3 regions of the Arthrobacter sp. 754 genome follow, and region 3 is predicted to be linked to each of the others. Evidence: riboswitches for the same ligand, from Rfam matches in the RefSeq annotation. Region 3 holds a riboswitch; each other region holds the start of a gene.

Region 1 (6,542 bases), on a different contig from region 3:
CCAAGAGCTGAAGGTGGTCAGCCCGCCGGCGAGCCCGGTGGCGACGGCCAGCTGCCATGCAGTGTCCAAACCGAGCCGCCCGGTAATACCGATGGACAGTCCGATGATGAGGCACCCGCCGACATTGACGATCAGCGTGGCCCACGGCCAGTGCCGGGGCCTACCAGCGGAGTCGACGGCGGCGCGGCGTCCCGCCCGGTGGGCGAACCAGCTGTCGACGGCGAAGCGCAACAGGGCGCCGGCCATCCCGAATACTCCCACGAGGACAGCAGTCATCATGAGACCACCGTCAGCCGGTCAGCCACCAGCCGCCCCGTCCGCCAGCCGCCAGCCGCGGCACCCAGACCGAGCAGAAGGGACAGCGCGAGGTAGGAGATCCACACGGGATGCCCGCCCGCCCGGGCCAACTGGTCCACGGAGAACACCACCGCAGAGAACGTGGTGAACGAGCCCAGCAGGCCCGGCCCCAGGCCCGCGCGAAGCCAGAAAGCCGTGGCCGGCCTGGCGATCCAGAGCGTTGTGAGAACGGCCAGCACGAAACTCCCCGTCACGTTGATGCCCAGCGTGGTCCAAGGGACCTGGCCGGCTGATTCAGGGAAAACCAGTCCCAGGCCGTAGCGGAGTTCCGTGCCGGCAAATCCACCCAAAGCAACTGCCAGCCATGCCCGCCAGTCAGGCATTCCGGCGATTCTCATGAGGCAGGTACAAGGACACAGCCCGCGTGGGCGTGGTCACTGTGAACCCACAGCGCCGCCGTCACTTCATCCGCCAGATCGTAATCCCGGCTCCTGCCGGCGTGGCGGATCCGCACCATCAGGGCGCCGCCAAACGGCCTGCGCCCCAGGACCTCCACCTCGGCGTCGAGGTCTATTTCCTCCGCCGCCAGGTATCGCAGCAGGTCCGGATTCTCGTCGCTGATGCGCGTGATCCTGCCAGTGTGGCCCTCATCGAGTTCAGCCAACAGGTGGGCGGGAGGCAACAGCACCGTGCCGTCTGCCGAGGGGATGGGGTCGCCATGCGGGTCCCGCTGCGGGTTGCCCAGCTTGGTGGCCATCCGCTCAATGAACGTGTCAGACACCGCATGCTCGAGCAGTTCGGCTTCATCATGGACTTCGTCCCAGCTGTAACCGAGCTCCTGCACAAGGTAGGTTTCGATCAGGCGGTGGCGGCGCACCATGGAAAGCGCAAGCCGAACGCCGGCAGGTGTCAGGGTGATGGCGCTGTATGGTTTATGGTCCACCAGCCCCTGGTCCTTGAGCTTGCGCACCATTTCCGAGACCGATGAGTTCGCAACGCCCAGGCGCTGTGCCAACTGCGAGGACGTGATGGGTTTGGCCTGCCACTCCGTAAAGCCGTATATGACCTTGACGTAGTCCTCGATGGAGGAGGAGGGCGCGCTGGTCTTCACCCCCCAAGCCTACCTGCTGGCGGGCATCACACCCTGGCTGCCCGCCATGTCAGGGTCAGATACGGCAGGCTGATGTCTTCGTCGGCATCGTGTCCCAGATGTTCGTGGAGATACCAGTCGAGGTTGGCCAAGACCTTGCCGCGGATTGCCTCCGTGGCACGCAGGTAATAGCTGCGGGACATCGTCAGCTCCATGATGTCCGCAGTGCTCAGGCTGTCCTCCCACCGGGTGACATGACTCTCGAGGCCTTCAAACCCGGGCCCCACTACCGGCCGGAAACCAGGCTTGTACACATCGCCTGCGTGCATGATGCGGGATAGCCGGTGAACCCAGGGAATGGACGTGTCGAGCTGGTTCCAGATCAGCCCCAGCGTTCCACCGGGCCGAAGGATCCGTGCCAGTTCCGTGCTAGCGGGCAGCGGATCGCACCAGTGCCACGCCTGCGCAACGCTGACGACGTCGAACGCAGAGTCCGGGAGCCCTGTCGCCTCTGCTGTCCCTTGGATTATGGACACCTCAGGGTATTGGGCGCGCAGCTGTTCAAGCATGTCCCCGGAGGGGTCCACCGCTGAGACCGTGAGGCCGCGTTCCAGCAGGAGGGCGGTGAACTTGCCCGTGCCGGCGCCGACGTCCACGGCGTCCCTGGCCCCGGCCGGGATCAGCCAGTCCGCTGATTCGCCGGGGTAGCCGGGGCGTACCCGCTGGTAGTGTTCCCCGCCAGCCTCGAAGCTCTGGCCGAGCTCCCGGCGGCGGCTGTGGTCAAGCCTGGGGCCACCCCGTGCCACGTGCGGCCTCCTTCAACTGATGCCCATGGGTATCCTTCGAATTTACCGCATGGGACCGCAGCCGCCTGATCGTGGCCTGCTGATCAGGAAAGCTCAGTCATCAAGGCACGGTGCCGCACCGGCGGTGCCGGGTGTGTTCGGCGCCCACTCCGGGTACGTGCGGGTGTCGTTGGCCGGAACCCAGCGACCTGAATCCACCACGTAATCCCAACCGAGGCCCGTGCTTCGGAGCTGCTCAATGCCGGCCAGCAGTCGCTGTGCGTCCTCAAGCCGGGACCCCACTCCAAAGCTCGCCCGCAGCGATCCCGAGGGAAGTCCGAGGCGCTTCAGCAGCGGGTGCGCGCAGAAGCGGCCATCCCGGAGGCCGACGCCGTGCTCGGCCGAAAGATAGGCAGCCACCAGTCCCGCATCGTAGCCGGCAACTGAGAAGTTCACGACGCCGATGGTGCCGGTTTCGGCGTCCGTGTCTGAGAAGATCTGGTGGACAGTGACGCCGTCGATTTTCTGCAGTCCTTCCACCAGGAAAGCCCTGATGGCTGATTCGTGGGCGTGCCAGCGTTCCTGATCCAGTGATGCGAGCACCTGGGTAGCGCGGGCCAGCGTGGCCGCACCCAGGACGTTGGGGGAGCCGCCCTCGTGCCGGGCGGGGCCCGTGGCCCAGCTGACGCCGTCGAGCCGTGCCTCACGGACGGCGCCGCCGCCGGCGAGGTGGGGCTTGCCGGCGTCGAGCCAGTCCGTCCGGCCCACCAGCACACCGGCGCCGAACGGGGCATAGAGCTTGTGGCCGGAGAAGACCACGTAGTCGATACTGTCAGCGGTGATGTTGATCCGGCGGTGCGGAGCGAGCTGGGCGGCGTCCACCACAATCCGGGCCCCGAACTCGTGGGCCAAGGTGGCCAGGGTTCTGATGGGGAGAATTTCGCCGGTGACATTGGATGCGCCCGTGACGGCGAGGAGGCTGACGCTTCCCTGCTCAAATTCGGCACGGAGCGCCGCGATGGTCCCCGCGATCGTGTCGGCGGCGACGACGCTGCGGTGCGGGACACCCTGCCACGGCAGGAGGTTGGCGTGGTGTTCGATGTCGAGGTAAAGCACATCGCCGGTTGGCCGTCCATCCGTCAGCGGAAGGCAGCCGGCCAGCAGGTTCAGCGAGTCCGTGGTGTTCCGGGTGAAGATCACGGAGTCGTCCGGGCGGCCGCCCACAAAGCTACGCACGACGTTCCGGGAGTTCTCGTAGACCGAGGTGCTGATCTGCGAGGCATAGCCGGCGCCGCGGTGGACGCTGGCGTAGAACGGCAGGATCTCGTTCAGGTAGGCGGACACCACGGAGAGGGCCGGTGCCGATGCGCCGTAATCCAGGTTGGCGTAACGGATGTGGCCGCCCTGGATCAGCGGCGCCTGGATTTCAGCGCCGGTGACGGCGGACAGGGGGCGCCCGGCGATGGCGAACGGATCGCCGAAAGCGGAGTTGGGTGTGCGAACAGGGGAAACGGCATGGGGGGAGACAGTGGCAGTTGTCACGGAGACCTCACTTTGAAAGGACGCCCGGTGGCCGGGAATCCGCGCTTGCCGGGTCCGTTCCGGACCGGCCTGGTCGTCACCCGGGGCACCCCACCGCGAATGGAGGGTTGCCGGCCAGCAAACCGGGGTTTAGCGCTGGCACTCGTGACCTGTTAAGAGCGTAGGACATCTCCTCGGCCGGGAAAAAGCCCGGACGAATGTTAAGGGCTTTGTTACGCGCATTTGGGTGGTCCCTGCTTTGTCCGAAGATACGACGGCGGACGCCCCCTTGAGGAGGCGCCCGCCGTCGAATGTTCGGAAAAAGGCTCCTGAACCGGACTAGAGGAGATCGTCCAGATCCGGATTCAACCGCTTGAGGACCTCGGAGTGCAGGATGGAGTTCGTGGCCAGGGCGTTGCCGCCGAACGGCCCGTCCACGCCTTCGAGCGAGGTGAAGCGGCCGCCGGCTTCCACCACAATGGGGACCAGCGCAGCCATGTCGTACAGGTTCAGCTCAGGCTCGCAGGCGATGTCCACGGAACCTTCGGCCACCATGCAGTAGGACCAGAAATCGCCGAACGCGCGCGTGCGCCAGACGTCCTCGGTCAGGCCCAGGAAGTCATCGAGGTTGCCGCGCTGCTTCCAGCCGCCCAGGCTCGAATAGGAGAGTGAGGCATCTGACAGCTTGGAGACGTCCGAGACACGGAGCCGGGTGGCGGCCGCGAGCGACCGGCCCATGTAGGCACCGGCGCCTTTGGCCGCCCACCAGCGCTTCCCCAAGGCGGGTGCACTGACCACTCCCACCACCGGTTCGCCTTCGTCTACGAGGGCGATCAGCGTTGCCCAGACCGGAACGCCCCGGACAAAGTTCTTGGTGCCGTCAATCGGATCAATGATCCAGCGTCGGGACCCGTGACCGGAGCTGCCGAATTCCTCCCCGAGCACGGCGTCGCGGGGACGCGAGCGGGAGAGCTGGCCGCGGATGGCTTCCTCGGCGGCTTTGTCCGCGTCGGTGACCGGCGTCAGATCAGGCTTGGTCTCGATGTGCAGGTCCTGTGCCTTGAAGCGGCTCATGGTCTGGTCATCCACGGAATCGGCCAGCACATGGGCCAGGCGCAGGTCATCGTTGTAGCTCGAAGCGGGTTGGATCATGGTTACAAACTACCGTCTTCCGGCTGCTGAGCCGGGGAGGTGGGCGTCCAGCAGCTAGCTGATGCTGCCCAGTTCCTTGGTTTCCTGGCCTTCCAGCCGCGGATCTGCGCCCAGCAGCCGCCTCAGCGATGCGAGCCGGGCCGGTCCGGTTGGGCCCGCGTTGCCGGCGGCCACCCACGCGTCCACTCCGCAGTTGACGGCGGCGGCGTTGTGCTTGCAGCCGCGTTCGCAGGCATCAGTGCCCGGCTCCAGGTCCGGGAAAGACCGCAGGATCCGGTCCGGGTCCACGTGGGCCAGGCCAAACGAGCGGATGCCAGGGGTGTCGATGATCCAGCTGCCCGCCGGGGCGTCGGTCAGTTTCAGGGCCAGGGCCGACGACGACGTGTGGCGGCCGCGGCCCGTCACCGCATTCACGCCGCCAGTGGCACGTTCCGCTCCCGTGAGCGCGTTGACCATGGTGGACTTGCCAACGCCGGAGTGGCCCAGCATCACCGTTACTTTCCCGTCCAGGTGCGCCCGGAGCTGCTCCACCGCATCGCTGTCCAGCCGCGCGGAGAGGCCGTCGTCCGAGCGGGCGTCGATGCCCGAAGCTGCGGAGTCTGCCGTCCGGCTGATGATGACCGGAAAGTCCAGGTGCTCGTAATTCGACAACAGTTCAGCAGGGTCCTTGACGTCCGCCTTGGTGACGAGCAGCAGCGGCTCAATGCCGGCGTCGTACGCGGCCACGAGGGCGCGGTCAATAAAGCCTGTGCGTGGCTCGGGATTGGCGGCGGCCACCACCACCACCAACTGATCAGCGTTGGCCACCACGGCACGCTCAATCGGGTCCGTGTCATCCGCGCTGCGGCGAAGCAGGGTCCGGCGGTCCTGGATCCTGACCAGGCGGGCCAGCGTGTCCGGTTCGCCGGAGACGTCCCCTACGAGGGAGACGAAGTCGCCGGCCACCACGGGGGAACGCCGCAGTTCGCGGGCCCGCGCGGCAATGATGACCCGTTCGTCCCCTGAGCCTTCACCGACAATGGCGGTATACCTGCCGCGGTCAACGGTGATGATGCGGCCGGTGACGGCGTCGTCGTGGCTGGGCCGGTCCTTGGTACGCGGCCGGGAACCCTTCTTGCTCGGCCGGATCCGGACATCGGACTCATCCCAGGAATCAGTGCTGCGCGCCATCGCTGGAACCTTCCGCCACCGCAGCTGCTGATCCGCCCTGGGCGAGCATGTCCGCCCACATCCGCGTGAACTCCGGCATGGTCTTGGCTGTGGTGGCGATGTCTTGGACCTCGATACCGGGTACCGCCAGGCCCAGGATGGCGCCCGCGGTTGCCATCCGGTGGTCGGCGTAGCTGTGGACGACGCCCGCGTGCAGCTTGGCAGGGCGGATCACCAGGCCGTCGCTGGTCTCCTCGGCATCGCCGCCGAGCCGGTTGATTTCGGTGACGAGTGCTGCGAGCCGGTCTGTCTCGTGGCCGCGCAGGTGAGCGATGCCGGTCAACGTTGAAGGACCGCTGGCCAGGGCACAAAGCGCCGCGACGGTAGGGGCAAGTTCGCTCGTTTCGGCAAAATTGCCACCCTTGATCTCAGGTCCGCCGGTAACAGTCAGGACACCGTCAGCCATGCTGACTTCCGCGCCCAGTTCCGCGAGGATGCTTCGCCACAGATCTCCCACCTGCGTGGTTCCTTCGGGCCAGTCCGGAACC
Region 2 (6,542 bases), on a different contig from region 3:
GCCCGTGGGTCACAAGGAGGGCGTTGGGGGCGTAGTCCGGCTTGGACCAGTGGCGGTAGAGCGTCTCCATAAAGGATGAGATCCGGTCATAGACGTCCGACCCGGACTCACCCTCCCGGAAGCGGTAGAAGAAGTGGCCGTAGGCGTTGCGGAGTTCCTTCTGGTCCTCGATGTCCCCGCTGATCTGGAAGTTCGCCCAGTCCTGCTCCCGGAGCCGCGGCTCTTCAATCACGCGCTCCGTGAGGGGGCCAAGATTCAGTGCCTCGAGCGTCTGGTAGGCCCGCAGGTACGGGGAGACGTAGACGCAGACCTGCCGGCCGTCCAGCTCCCGGCGGATGCGTTCGCCGGCCGCGGTGGCCTGGGCCAGCCCCAGGGGAGTCAGCGGAATCCGGTAGTCCGGGACCCTGTTGTAGATGGAAGTATCCGCGTTGGCGGCGGACTGGCCGTGCCGGATCATGATGATTTTGCCGGGAGCACTCATAAGCCCCAAGCATATGGTCGTTCCCCTTTCGGCGCTCTCTCACCTAATGTGGGTTTTTGGCCAACGCTCCCGCACAGCGGCAAGTGGACCAGCGAAGATCCGGAAACTACAGGCAAGATGGAACCATGTTGGTTCCCTCCCGCCGTCGGCTGCGGATTGAAGTCTGGATTGTGCTGGGACTGTCCCTGGGGCAGTCCGCCGTCTACTCCGTGGTGCAGTTGCTCGACAAGATGACCCGCGCGCCGCTGGCGGAGGGCACGTCCACGCTGAACCGTTCGCAGAGTACCCGCGAATATTTCGATCTCACCTACCAGCTGCTGGACATCATTTTCGCCCTTGTGCCCGTGCTGCTGGTCATCTATTTCCTCACCGACCACCGGCAGCCGGGGGCTGGGGAGGGTCCTCGCAGCGGCTCAGCCTTCAGCAAACTGGGGTTCAACTTCGCCCGGCCCGGGCGGGACCTGCTGCAGGGCTTTGGCCTGGCGGCACTGATCGGAATTCCGTCGCTGGGGCTCTACGCGGCGGGCCGTGCACTGGGCATCACCACGGCCATCATCCCCAGCGCCCTTGACGCCTACTGGTGGACGATTCCGGTGCTGGTCCTCTCAGCAATGCGGCACGCGGTGGTGGAGGAGGTCATTGTGGTGGGCTATCTCCTGAACCGCTTCGGGAAGTTCGGCTGGAGCATTCCGTTGGCCATCTTCACCAGCTCGATGCTGCGGGGCAGCTACCACCTGTACCAGGGCTTCGGCCCGTTCATTGGCAATGCCGTCATGGGCGTGGTCTTCGCCTGGCTCTACACCAGGACAAAACGGGTGATGCCGCTGGTCATCGCACATGCGCTGCTGGACATCGTTGCCTTCGTCGGCTTCAGCCTCTTCGGCAAGGCGGTGGGCCTGGGCTGAGCAGGGCGCAGGGCCCGCTTAAGGAAATTCGGCCGCCATCGGTAGGTGACATCATTGGCACCCGCTGATGGCGGCCGAAGGTTTTCCGGATCACACAGGACTGGTCTCAGATCGTGACTGCCCCGGTGGCGGTTTCGAACGTTACAGACAGGATGCCCGGGGTGCCATGCGGGGCAACCCATTCAACGGCCACGTCCTCAAGGGGCTTCTCCACGGGCTCGCCCAGCCATTCCGTCACGCGCTCGGCGGAGCCGGCGATGGTCAGGCAGCTCATCTTGACGTTGCTCTCGTAGGCGTTCGAGGGGTGCAGGGCGGGGTCGCCCTCCCACTTGAGCATGTAGGGCACCTGCGGATCCGCGATCAGGCCCAGGATGCCGATCTGCTTCCAGACGAGCTCACGGCCGTCCGGGAACTTGCGGTTGCCGTTGACGGCGGCGCGGCCGAGGCGGTCTTCGAACGGGGCGAGGTCGTCCACTTCGACGCACCAGCCCATCCAGCCGCCACCGGCTTCGGACCGCGCCCGGACAGCCTGGCCGAAAGGAGCCTTGTCGGACGCGGGGTGGTTCAGGACCTCCACAACTTCAAGATATTTGTGGCCGGCCAGGGGAATAATCATGTTCCGGGTCCCGAAGCGCGGGTGCACTCCGCCCTTCACGGCTTCGACGCCGAGGGCGGACGAAATACGTTCGGTGGTGGCAACGAGGCCATCTTGTTCACAGGCGTAAGAGACGTGATCCATGCGCATGCCCTCATCTTGGCACTTTGTGATGAGGCTCTCAGCTAAGGGTACCCTTACTTGGTTTTGGGCCCTTCCTGGGCCACCATTTCCCCTCCTTCGGCCACGACGGGCAGCAGTGACCATGTTCGTCACAATGCTGTTCCCGGCCCGCAGCCCGTTCCTACACTGAACCGAAGGTGATGAGCGCCAGTACCACGTCAAAGGAGCCGTAAATGTCCCAGGGTTGGTCTTTCGAAACACGCCAGATCCACGCCGGCCAGGAACCTGACACCGCCACCGGTGCGCGGGCGCTGCCCATCTACCAGACGACGTCGTTCGTCTTCCCCAGCGCGGAAAGCGCTGCGAACCGCTTCGCGCTCGCGGAACTGGCACCCATCTATACCCGGATCGGCAACCCCACGCAGGACGCCGTCGAACAGCGGATCGCCAGCCTGGAAGGCGGTCTGGCCGCGCTGCTGCTGAGTTCGGGACAGGCAGCGGAAACCTTCGCCATCCTGAACGTTGCCGAAGCCGGTGACCATATTGTGGCGAGCCCCAGCCTGTACGGCGGCACGTACAACCTGCTGGCGCACACGCTGAAGAAATTCGGCATCTCCGTCACGTTCGTCGACGATCCTGACAACCTGGGCCAGTGGCGGGAAGCCGTCCAGCCGAACACCAAGCTGTTCTTCGGCGAGGTGGTGTCCAATCCCCGCCAGGACGTCCTGGACCTTGAGGGCATCTCCGCGGTGGCGCATGACGCCGGAGTCCCGCTGATCGTGGACAACACCCTGTCCACGCCGTACCTGATCCGGCCCATCGAATGGGGTGCGGACATTGTGGTGCATTCCGCCACCAAGTACCTCGGCGGACACGGCGCCGCGATTGCCGGCGTGATCGTGGATTCGGGCAACTTCGATTTCGGCAAGGACCCGGAGCGGTTCCCCGGGTTCAACACCCCGGACCCCACCTACAACGGCATGGTCTATGCCCGCGACCTGGGCGCAGGCGGTGCCCTCGGCGCCAACCTTTCCTACATCCTGAAGGCCCGCGTCCAGCTGCTCCGGGACCTCGGCTCGGCAGTGTCCCCCTTCAACGCCTTCCTGATCGCCCAGGGCATCGAAACCCTCAGCCTTCGGGTGGAGCGGCACGTCGCCAACGCCACCACTGTGGCGCAGTGGCTCGAGGCAAGGGACGACGTCGAATCCGTCGCCTATGCCGGTCTGCCCTCCAGCCCCTGGTACGGGCGCGGCCGGAAGTACGGGCCCAAGGGAACCGGGGCTGTGGTTTCCTTCACCGTCGCCGGGGGAGCCGAAGCGGGCAAGCGGTTCGTGGACGCCCTGGAGCTCCACTCCCATGTGGCCAACATCGGCGACGTACGCTCTCTGGTCATCCACCCGGCCTCCACCACGCACAGCCAGCTCTCGCCCGAACAGCAGGCCATAGCGGGGGTGGCCCCCGGACTCGTCCGCCTCTCCGTCGGCATCGAGCACATCGATGACATCCTCGCCGACCTCGAAGCCGGCTTCCGTGCGGCCAAAAGCGCGGCGGAAGCAGCCGCGGCGGCAGGTGAGGAGCGGCAGTAGGCATCCGCTGAAGTCACAACCTGTCACAGGCTTAGCGCCAAGCGCCGGCTGTTTCGTACACTCGAAGCAGGTCATGAGTGCCAGCGACAGCCCCGGCTTGCTGGCCGGCAACCCTCCTCCGCGGCGGGGTGCCCCGGGTGAGGACCTGGCCTGCCGGTCAATTGACGGCGGGCAAGCGCGTAGAAAAGGTCCTGCCATGACGATCACGATTTCCCGAACCGCCGCCCCAGGACACGGGGTTGTCCGCTATGCCACCATCGGCGGCCTGCAGCTGGAAGCCGGCGGTTACCTTCCCGACGTCACCCTGGCCTACGAAACCTGGGGCACGTTGAATGCCGACGGATCGAACGCCGTCCTCATCGAGCACGCCCTGACCGGAAGCACCCATGTGACCCGTGGGGACAGCGACGAGGAAGGCTGGTGGGAACAGCTCGCCGGACCCGGCGCGCCGGTGGACACTGACCGGTTCTTTGTGGTCTCCATCAACATCCTCGGCGGATGTTACGGCTCCACCGGACCGTCCTCCGAAGCTCCCGACGGGAAGCCGTGGGGGTCCCGGTTCCCGTTGGTAACACTGCGCGACACCACGGCGGCTGAGGCCCGGCTGGCCGATGCCCTGGGCATCCACAGCTGGTTTGCCGTACTGGGCGGCTCCATGGGCGGGGCGCGCGCCCTGGAATGGGCCGTGACCTACCCTGAGCGTGTGCAGCGCTGCGCCGTCATCTCTGTCGGCGCCGCCAGCACGGCCGAACAGATCGCGTTCGCCCAGGCCCAGACCCTGGCCATCCGCCAGGACGTCAACTTCAATGACGGCGACTATTACGGTGGCCCGCTCCCCGAGGATGGCCTGGCACTGGCGCGGCGCATCGCGCACATCACGTACCGCTCGGCCGCTGAATTCGATGGCCGGTTCGGACGCTCGGCACAGATCGCCGAATCGCCGCTGCAGGCCGAGGCACTGGGGGCGCGCGGCCGTTACCAGGTTGAAAGCTACCTGGACCACCAGGGCAGGAAACTCGTCCGGCGGTTCGACGCCAACAGCTACATCGCCATCACAGACGCTTTGATGAGCCACGATATCTGCCGCGGGCGGGGATCCCTCCACGAGGCGCTCGGGCGCGCCACGGCCAGGTTCTTCGTCGCCGCAGTGGACAGTGACCGGCTCTATTTCCCGTCCCAGTCCCGTGAACTGGCGGATGCCCTGCCTGGCGACGTGGACGTGCACGTGATCGAGGCCCCCATCGGCCATGACGGCTTCCTCACCGAAATCGGCCAGCTCAGCGACCCCCTCCGGCGGCACCTCGCCGGCTGACGAACCGGCCAGGCCCAGGGCGCCTGTGCATTTTTGCAGATAGGGCCTGCATTTTTCGGGGTTGATGTTAAGTCCTGCGCGGAACATACTCTTGGGACCCGGCGATCCGTGGCGCCCGTCATCACGGCCGCCAAAGGCAGGTCCCAGTGGTGTCGATGGCGACGCCGAAGGAGAGTTCAAATGAGCATGGAAAACTCCGCCGGAAGGCGCGTAGTCGAACCCGATGTCAAGGCTTCAGGCCTGAGAAAAGTCGTCACGGCCTCCATGGCCGGCACCGTCGTTGAATGGTACGAATTTTTCCTCTATGCCTCGGCAGCCACCCTGGTGTTCGGCAAAATGTTCTTCCCCAACTCAGGGACAGAGCTGGACGGCATCATCGCCGCGTTCGTCACCTACGCCGTGGGCTTCGTCGCCCGGCCCATCGGCGGCATAGTGTTCGGCCATTTCGGTGACAAGTTCGGCCGCAAGCAGCTCCTCCAGCTGAGCATCATCCTGGTGGGGGTCTCCACCTTCCTCATGGGCTGCCTGCCCAGCTTCGCCCAGATCGGCTACTGGGCTCCGGCCCTCCTGGTGTTCCTCCGCTTTGTCCAGGGCTTCGCGGTCGGCGGCGAGTGGGGCGGAGCCGTCCTGCTCGTGGCGGAACACAGCCCGAACAGGTCGCGCGGGTTCTGGTCCAGCTGGCCGCAGTCCGCCGTTCCGATGGGTAACCTGCTGGCCACCGGTGTGCTGTTCACCCTTTCCTCCACGCTTTCCCAGGAAGCCTTCCTCGGCTGGGGCTGGCGGGTGGCGTTCTGGCTCTCGGCCGTCATCGTCGTCATCGGCTACTACATCCGAACCAAAGTCCAGGATGCCCCCATCTTCCTGGAGGCCCGCAAAGAAGTCACCGTCGAGAAGAAGGGCTATGGTGTCGCTGAAGTCTTCCGCCGCTACCCGCGGGGTGTCTTTACGGCCATGGGGCTGCGCTTTGCCGAGAACATCCTCTACTACCTGGTGGTGACGTTCTCCATCACCTACCTGAAAGTCGTCGTACAGACCGATACCTCCCGGATCCTGCTCCTTCTGCTGGTGGCACACTTCATCCACTTCTGCGCAGTCCCGCTCGTTGGAAAAATGTCGGATGCCTTTGGCCGGCGGCCGGTGTACATGGCAGGGGCGGTCCTGGGCGGGACGTGGGGTTTCTTCGCCTTCCCCATGATGGACACCGCAAACGACATGATCATCCTCGCCGCGATCACCATCGGGCTGCTCTTCCACGCACTGATGTATGCAGGCCAGCCCTCGATCATGGCAGAGATGTTCCCCACCCGGATGCGCTACTCAGGCGTTTCCCTTGGCTACCAGGTGACGTCCATAGTTGCCGGGTCGCTGGCACCGATCATTGCCAGCTCCCTGCTGAGCAGTTTCAAATCCTCCACCCCGGTGGCGTTGTACCTCCTGGGAGCATGCGTCGTCACGGCAGTCTCTGTGTTCTTCCTCAAGGAAACCCGCGGCATTTCACTGCACGACGTCGATGCCGCTGACGCCCAGGGCACGGCAGACC
Region 3 (6,542 bases):
CCACCGCCGGCTTGTCAGCGAACGCCTCCGACACAGCCATCACGGTTCCGTCCGGCCCCATCAGCCTGAACCTGAACAGCGAATCGGCGTCCACAAAAACTTCAAACATCCCGGCCATGGCAAATCCTTCCGGTCTGCGGGGCCACCTTCCGGCGACGTCTTCGCCTCCGGCTTGCGTGGACGCGTTGCTGCGTCCGTCTCCCGCGGGTCTGGTCGAACGATCTGTTGATCAGTTCAGCGTGTGATTAAGAGTCTGGCCGCCGCTCCGGGAGCCTCACAAGACCGGCCGGGTAAACCCTGTGTAAATTGCGTACCACCGCCCGCAGACCCCGCCCTTGCCCGCCCAGGCCTGATCGGCAGAGCTGAGGCCGCCCTGGGACCCGCGACTTAACCAACGACGCCGGCGGGCCACCCTTTCAGGTGACCCGCCGGCGTCGTACGTGTGTGGACTTTAGTCCTTGATGAGGTCGTTGACCACGATGGTCTGGTCGCGGTCCGGACCGACGCCGATCGCGGAGAACCGCGTACCGGAAAGCTTCTCCAGGGCAAGCACGTAGTTCCGCGCGTTCTCCGGAAGGTCCTCCAGGGTGCGGGCGCCGGTGATGTCCTCTTTCCAGCCCTCGAAATACTCGAAGATGGGCACGGCGTGGTGGAATTCGGTCTGCGTCATGGGCATTTCGTCGTGCCGGACGCCGTCGACGTCGTAGGCAACGCACACCGGGATCTGCTCGATCCCGGTCAGGACGTCCAGCTTGGTGACGAAGTAGTCCGTGAAGCCGTTGACGCGGGAAGCGTGGCGGGCCAGGACGGCGTCGTACCAGCCGCAGCGGCGCGGGCGGCCGGTGTTGACGCCGAACTCACCGCCGGTCTTCTGCAGGTACATGCCCATCTCGTCGAACAGTTCCGTGGGGAACGGTCCGGCACCGACGCGGGTGGTGTAGGCCTTGATGATGCCGATCGAGCGGGAGATGCGGGTAGGGCCGATGCCCGAACCCACTGACGCGCCGCCCGCCGTCGGGTTCGAGGACGTGACAAACGGGTACGTCCCGTGGTCCACGTCCAGGAAGGTGGCCTGGCCGCCCTCCATGAGCACCACCTTGCCCTCGTCCAGCGCCTTGTTCAGGACAAAGGTGCTGTCGATGACCAGCGGGCGCAGGCGCTCGGCGAAGGAGAGGAAGTAGCTGACGATCTCCTCCACCTCGATGTCCCGGCGGTTGTAGACCTTGACCAGGAGTTCGTTCTTCTGGCGCAGCGAGCCTTCCACCTTCTGGCGGAGGATGGATTCGTCAAAGACGTCCTGGACGCGGATGCCCAGGCGGGCCACCTTGTCCATGTAGGCCGGGCCGATGCCGCGGCCGGTGGTGCCGATGGCGCGGCTGCCGAGGAAGCGCTCCGTGACCTTGTCCAGCACCTGGTGGTAAGGCGCCACCAGGTGGGCGTTGGCGGAAACACGCAGTTTGGACGTGTCCGCACCCCTGGCCTCCAGGCCATCGATTTCCTCGAACAGGGCCTCGAGGTTCACCACGCAGCCGTTTCCGATGATGGGAACCGCGTTGGGGCTGAGGATGCCGGCCGGAAGGAGCTTGAGCTCATACTTCTCACCGCCTACGACGACGGTATGCCCGGCATTGTTGCCGCCATTGGGCTTAACGACGTAGTCGACACGGCCACCCAAGAGGTCTGTGGCCTTGCCTTTTCCTTCGTCGCCCCACTGGGCTCCTACGATCACGATTGCTGGCATGGGATCCTCCCCCATTCGTTCGGGCCGCACTCCGGGTGCCCCATCCGCTTATTCGCGGGAGGGTCATCAAAGGCCGGCGCCGTTCATGAGAATGCCCCGAAGGCAACAGCCTGGCGGGAACGGTTAGGACGCCCTGCCACGCAAGAGTTCGGGGCTCTTACCACCCAAGTTTAGCCGACGCCGGGGTTTCTCCACTCGTTCGGCCTGGCGGGGTTCACACACGAAACAATCCGGCCCGGACTTGCCCGGGCCCTGCAGATGCCATTAAGTGAGAGTACCCATCCGGAGCGGCCGAGAGACCTGGATCGTTGACGCCGCAGCAACCGCGTTTGAGCAGGACAAACCTGCCGGCGCAGGTGCTACTGCCAGGACCGATGGAAAGGAAAATTCCCCATGTCGCTTAACACTGACCACATCCAGGTTACCCACGCAGGTTCCCTGCCCCGCACGCCGGAGCTGATCGCCGCCAACGCCGCGAAGGAGACCGAAGGCATTACCCCGGAATTCCTCGAACTGCTCGAGTCCTCGGTGGTGGACGTCGTCCAGCGGCAGAAAGACGTGGGGGTGGACATTCCCAACGACGGCGAATACGGGCACACCATGTCCACTTCAGTCGACTACGGCGCCTGGTGGAACTACTCGTTCGCGCGGCTCGGCGGCCTGGAACCCACAGATGTGGACCGGTGGAAGGACGCCACCGTGCACCGCTCGTCGCCGGGGCACATTGTGCTGACCTCGTTCCCGGACCGCCGCGATCGGCTGGCTTTCAACGACGCCTACACCGATCCATCCTCGGGCATCCTGGCGCACCGCAAGAGCGTTTCCCAGCCGAAGATCACCGGGCCCCTGACCTACACCGGCCAGGACCTGGTGAACTCCGATGTCACCAACCTGAAAAAAGGACTTGCCGCCGCAAGCCTCACCCAGGGTTTTGTGGCCTCCCTGTCCCCCGGCTCCTGTGCCCGCGTGGCCAACGAGTACTACAAGTCCGATGAGGAGCTGCTCTACGCCTGCGCTGACGTGATGCGGGAGGAATACAAGGCCATTATCGACGCCGGCCTGACAGTCCAGCTCGACGATCCTTCCCTCGCGGAAAGCTGGGACCAGATCAACCCGGAACCCACCCTGGAGGACTACCTCAAGTTCATCCAGCTGCGGGTCGAGGCCACCAACTGGGCCCTGCGTGACCTGCCCCAGGAACAGATCCGCCTCCACGTCTGCTGGGGTTCCTGGCACGGCCCGCACACCACGGACATCCCGTTCGGGGACATCGTCGGCTCGGTGCTGCAGGTCAACGCCGGTGCGTACTCCTTTGAGGCCGGCAACGTCCGCCACGAGCACGAATGGCGGGTCTGGGAGGAGACCAAGCTGCCCGAGGGCAAGGTCATCATCCCCGGCGTCGTGTCACATGCCACCAACGTGGTGGAGCACCCGGACCTCGTCGCGGACCGGATTGTCCGTTTCGCCGAGCTGGTGGGCAGGGAGCATGTCATCGCCTCCACCGACTGCGGCCTGGGCGGGCGCGTCCACCCGCAGATTGCGTGGGCCAAGCTGGAGGCGTTGGGCGAGGGCGCCCGCCGCGCCACCAAGCGTCTCTGGTAGTTTTTTCGATCCAGCTGCAGGGTCCGTCCTGTGCCTTCCGTCACGGGAAGGCCCGGGACGGGCCCTGCATTTTGCGGGGCTTGCTAAACTGATAGAGACCGACCAGGAATCGGTCCACAACACATTTCAAACCACCCCGGACTTGGCGTGCCCACCACGCGCCCATTTTCCGGATTGGCAGCAGCACCGATCCCCGCAGGAGACATTGCCCTTCATGACAGCCCTGGCACCCGAATCATTCCGCGAACAGCTCCTGAACCGCCGTTACGATCCAAATGTTGCCGCAGTCAACGAGCTGTGCGATTCACTGCAGAGCGTCAAGCCGCACACCCAGGTCCCCTACGTTGACCCGATGCACGACGTCGACGAGTGCCGCATCATCAGCCTTTTCTCCAACATCGGCGAGGCGGACCCGTCCGGCTTCATCACTGCGGGAGACGACGACGCCACCACCCGCATGCTCGGCATCCAGTGGAAGCTGGGCCTGCGCCCTGAGTGTGTGATGCCGTGGAACGTCCACCCCTGGCACACCGACGGAGAGCCCAACGGCAAGTTCACCCCGGACCAGATTGCCTCCGGCCTCAAGCCCCTGCTCAAGTTCCTTGCCCTGGTGCCGCGCGCCTCGGTGATCGTTGCCCATGGCACCGAAGCCAACCGCCTGGCCAACCTGCTCCTGAAGACCGAAGTGCCCATGATCTGGCGCCGCGGCCTGAAGACCTACAAGGTCCGCAGCCTCAGCGGCCGCGCCTTCGCCGGAACCCCCGCCCGGCAGGAGCAGTACCTCGAGGAAATGCGAGTCGCCTACGCCGACGCCATGGCCCGCACGGGACTGACGAAGGCCAGCTAGTCCCCACCCGCTCCTTCGCTTAACGACGGCGGCCGGTCACACCCTTCCACAAAAAGGTGACCGGCCGCCGTCGTACTTTAACAAGCAACGCGGGGTCACTTTCTCGCCCAAAAACGGTGGTTTATTGGGCGGAAAGTGACCCCGCGTTGGCTTGGGTGGTGCTTGTCAGGCTGCCGCCTCGATGGCCGCTTTTGCCGCCGGGTCCGAATCGTTCAGGAACTTCTCGATCCGCTCCGGCTCTTCCGCTTCACCGATAGCCGAAGAGGCCCGGCCCAGCGAATACAGCGCACGCAGGAAGCCGCGGTTGGGCTCGTGCTCCCACGGGATGGGACCGGTGCCGCGCCAGCCGTTGCGGCGCAGCGAGTCCAGGCCGCGGTGGTAGCCGACGCGGGAGTAGGCGTAGGAATCGATGACGCGGCCCTCGGCCCACGCCTCTTCCGCCAGCACGGCCCACAGGAGAGAGGACGTCGGGTTTTTGGCCACGAGATCCAGGGCCTCCTGGCCCGCTTCCAGCTGCTGGTAGACCTCGGTCTCGGCAGGCAGGAGCGTGGGCTCAGGGCCCATCAGGTTTCTGCGGAACTCGTCGGACATTCCTAGAACGTCTTTCCGGCCGAACCGAGCTGCTTGGTCGCTTCAACGACGCGGGCGGCCAGGCCGGCTTCGGCCGAGGCGCCCCAGACGCGCGGGTCGTAGAGCTTCTTGTTGCCCACTTCGCCGTCGACCTTGAGCACGCCGTCGTAGTTCTTGAACATGTGGTCCACCACGGGACGCGTGTAGGCGTACTGGGTGTCGGTGTCGATGTTCATTTTGATCACGCCGTAGGAAACGGCGTCGGCGATTTCCTGGTCCGAGGAGCCGGAGCCGCCGTGGAACACGAGGTCGAACGGGCTGTCCTTGCCGAGCTTGGCACCCACCTGGGCCTGGATGTCCTTGAGGATTTCCGGGCGCAGCTTCACGCCGCCGGGCTTGTACACGCCGTGCACGTTGCCGAAGGTCAGGGCGGTGATGTAGCGGCCGTTCTCGCCGGCGCCGAGGGCTTCGATGGTGGCCAGGGCGTCTTCAACGGTGGTGTACAGCTTGTCGTTGATGGCGTTTTCGACGCCGTCTTCCTCGCCGCCGACGATGCCGATCTCAACTTCGAGGATCATCTTCGCGGCGGCGGTGCGCTCCAACAGCTCGCGGGCGGTGCTCAGGTTTTCGTTCAGCGGCTCGTGCGAACCGTCCCACATGTGGGAGTTGAAGATGGGGTCGCGGCCGGCCTTGACCTCGGCCTCGGACGCTGCCAGCAGCGGCAGGACAAAGCCGTCCAGCTTGTCCTTGGGGCAGTGGTCCGTGTGCAGGGCGATGTTGACGTTGTAGTTCTTGGCCACTTCGCGGGCGAACGCGGCGAAGCCCAGCGAACCGGCCACCATGTCCTTGGTGGAGGCGCCGGACCAGTAGGCCGCGCCGCCGGTGGATACCTGGACGATGCCGTCGGACCCGGCCTCAGCGAAGCCGCGCAGGGCCGCGTTCAGCGTCTGGGAGGAGGTGACGTTAACGGCCGGAAACGCGAAGCCGCCCGCCTTTGCGCGGTCGATCATCTCGGAGTAGATCTCTGGGGTTGCAATGGGCATGCTGACTCCTAAAGTGAATTTCGTCTGCGGGCCGAGCAGGCCCTGGAGTGAACCTCGTCGGCTACGAACCATCCTAGCCAGTTCTGCCCCGGCGCCGTGTTTCCGGTCACCCGGGCCGGTAATACTTGCCTAAACGTGCTGGTGAAACACGTGCTGGCGGATCCAGGCGTGCATGGCGATGGCCGCCGCCGAGGCGGCGTTGATGGAGCGGGTGGAGCCGAACTGCTCGATGGACAGGGTGGCCAGGGCGGCTTCGTGGACCTCCGGCGTCAGCCCGGGCCCCTCCTGGCCGAAAACCAGGACGCAGTCCTTGGGCAGCTCATAGGTTTCCAGCGGCACGGAGTCCGGGAAAATGTCGATCCCGATGATGGCCAGCCCCTCCCCCTGCGCCCACGCCACAAAATCCTGCACGGTGGGGTGGTAGCGGACGTGCTGGTAGCGGTCGGTGACCATCGCCCCGCGCCTGTTCCACCGCCGTCGGCCGATGATGTGGACTTCCTTGGCGAGGAACGCGTTGGCGGTGCGGACCACCGTGCCGATGTTCATGTCGTGCTGCCAGTTTTCGATGGCGATGTGGAAGTTGTGCCGCTTGGAATCGAGGTCCGCCACGATCGCGTCGTGCTTCCAGTAGCGGTACTGGTTCACCACGTTGCGCCGGTCGCCGTCCGCCAGCAGCTCCGGGTCCCAGTGGTCACCTTCAGGCAGATCGCCTTCCCAAGGCCCGACGCCGACCTCCGGC

Evidence for each region. Region 3 has a riboswitch for S-adenosylmethionine ahead of ABIA70_RS13010 (cobalamin-independent methionine synthase II family protein). Riboswitches for the same ligand answer to the same signal wherever they lie in the genome.
Region 1: another riboswitch for S-adenosylmethionine. It lies ahead of ABIA70_RS02065 (aminotransferase class V-fold PLP-dependent enzyme); the one in region 3 lies ahead of ABIA70_RS13010 (cobalamin-independent methionine synthase II family protein).
Region 2: another riboswitch for S-adenosylmethionine. It lies ahead of metX (homoserine O-acetyltransferase MetX); the one in region 3 lies ahead of ABIA70_RS13010 (cobalamin-independent methionine synthase II family protein).

What each region holds. Positions count from the first base shown of each region.
Region 1 covers NZ_JBEPSC010000001.1:426,281-432,822, reverse strand. Annotated here, with positions in the region: gene ABIA70_RS02085 (fluoride efflux transporter FluC) at 1-276, opposite strand, end outside; gene ABIA70_RS02080 (fluoride efflux transporter FluC) at 276-680, opposite strand; gene ABIA70_RS02075 (metal-dependent transcriptional regulator) at 692-1,408, opposite strand; gene ABIA70_RS02070 (class I SAM-dependent methyltransferase) at 1,435-2,193, opposite strand; gene ABIA70_RS02065 (aminotransferase class V-fold PLP-dependent enzyme) at 2,287-3,714, opposite strand; SAM riboswitch class IV at 3,751-3,864, opposite strand; gene hisN (histidinol-phosphatase) at 4,033-4,845, opposite strand; gene rsgA (ribosome small subunit-dependent GTPase A) at 4,900-6,015, opposite strand; gene aroA (3-phosphoshikimate 1-carboxyvinyltransferase) at 5,999-6,542, opposite strand, start outside.
Region 2 covers NZ_JBEPSC010000002.1:699,279-705,820, forward strand. Annotated here, with positions in the region: gene ABIA70_RS08585 (histidine phosphatase family protein) at 1-481, opposite strand, end outside; gene ABIA70_RS08590 (CPBP family intramembrane glutamic endopeptidase) at 607-1,386, shown strand; gene ABIA70_RS08595 (VOC family protein) at 1,493-2,131, opposite strand; gene ABIA70_RS08600 (bifunctional o-acetylhomoserine/o-acetylserine sulfhydrylase) at 2,338-3,690, shown strand; SAM riboswitch class IV at 3,760-3,874, shown strand; gene metX (homoserine O-acetyltransferase MetX) at 3,887-5,002, shown strand; gene ABIA70_RS08610 (MFS transporter) at 5,183-6,542, shown strand, end outside.
Region 3 covers NZ_JBEPSC010000004.1:195,971-202,512, forward strand. Annotated here, with positions in the region: gene ABIA70_RS13000 (YegP family protein) at 1-118, opposite strand, end outside; gene ABIA70_RS13005 (adenylosuccinate synthase) at 452-1,741, opposite strand; SAM riboswitch class I at 2,017-2,122, shown strand; gene ABIA70_RS13010 (cobalamin-independent methionine synthase II family protein) at 2,135-3,343, shown strand; gene ABIA70_RS13015 (uracil-DNA glycosylase family protein) at 3,558-4,190, shown strand; gene ABIA70_RS13020 (DUF3151 domain-containing protein) at 4,356-4,781, opposite strand; gene fbaA (class II fructose-bisphosphate aldolase) at 4,784-5,803, opposite strand; gene ABIA70_RS13030 (TrmH family RNA methyltransferase) at 5,933-6,542, opposite strand, start outside.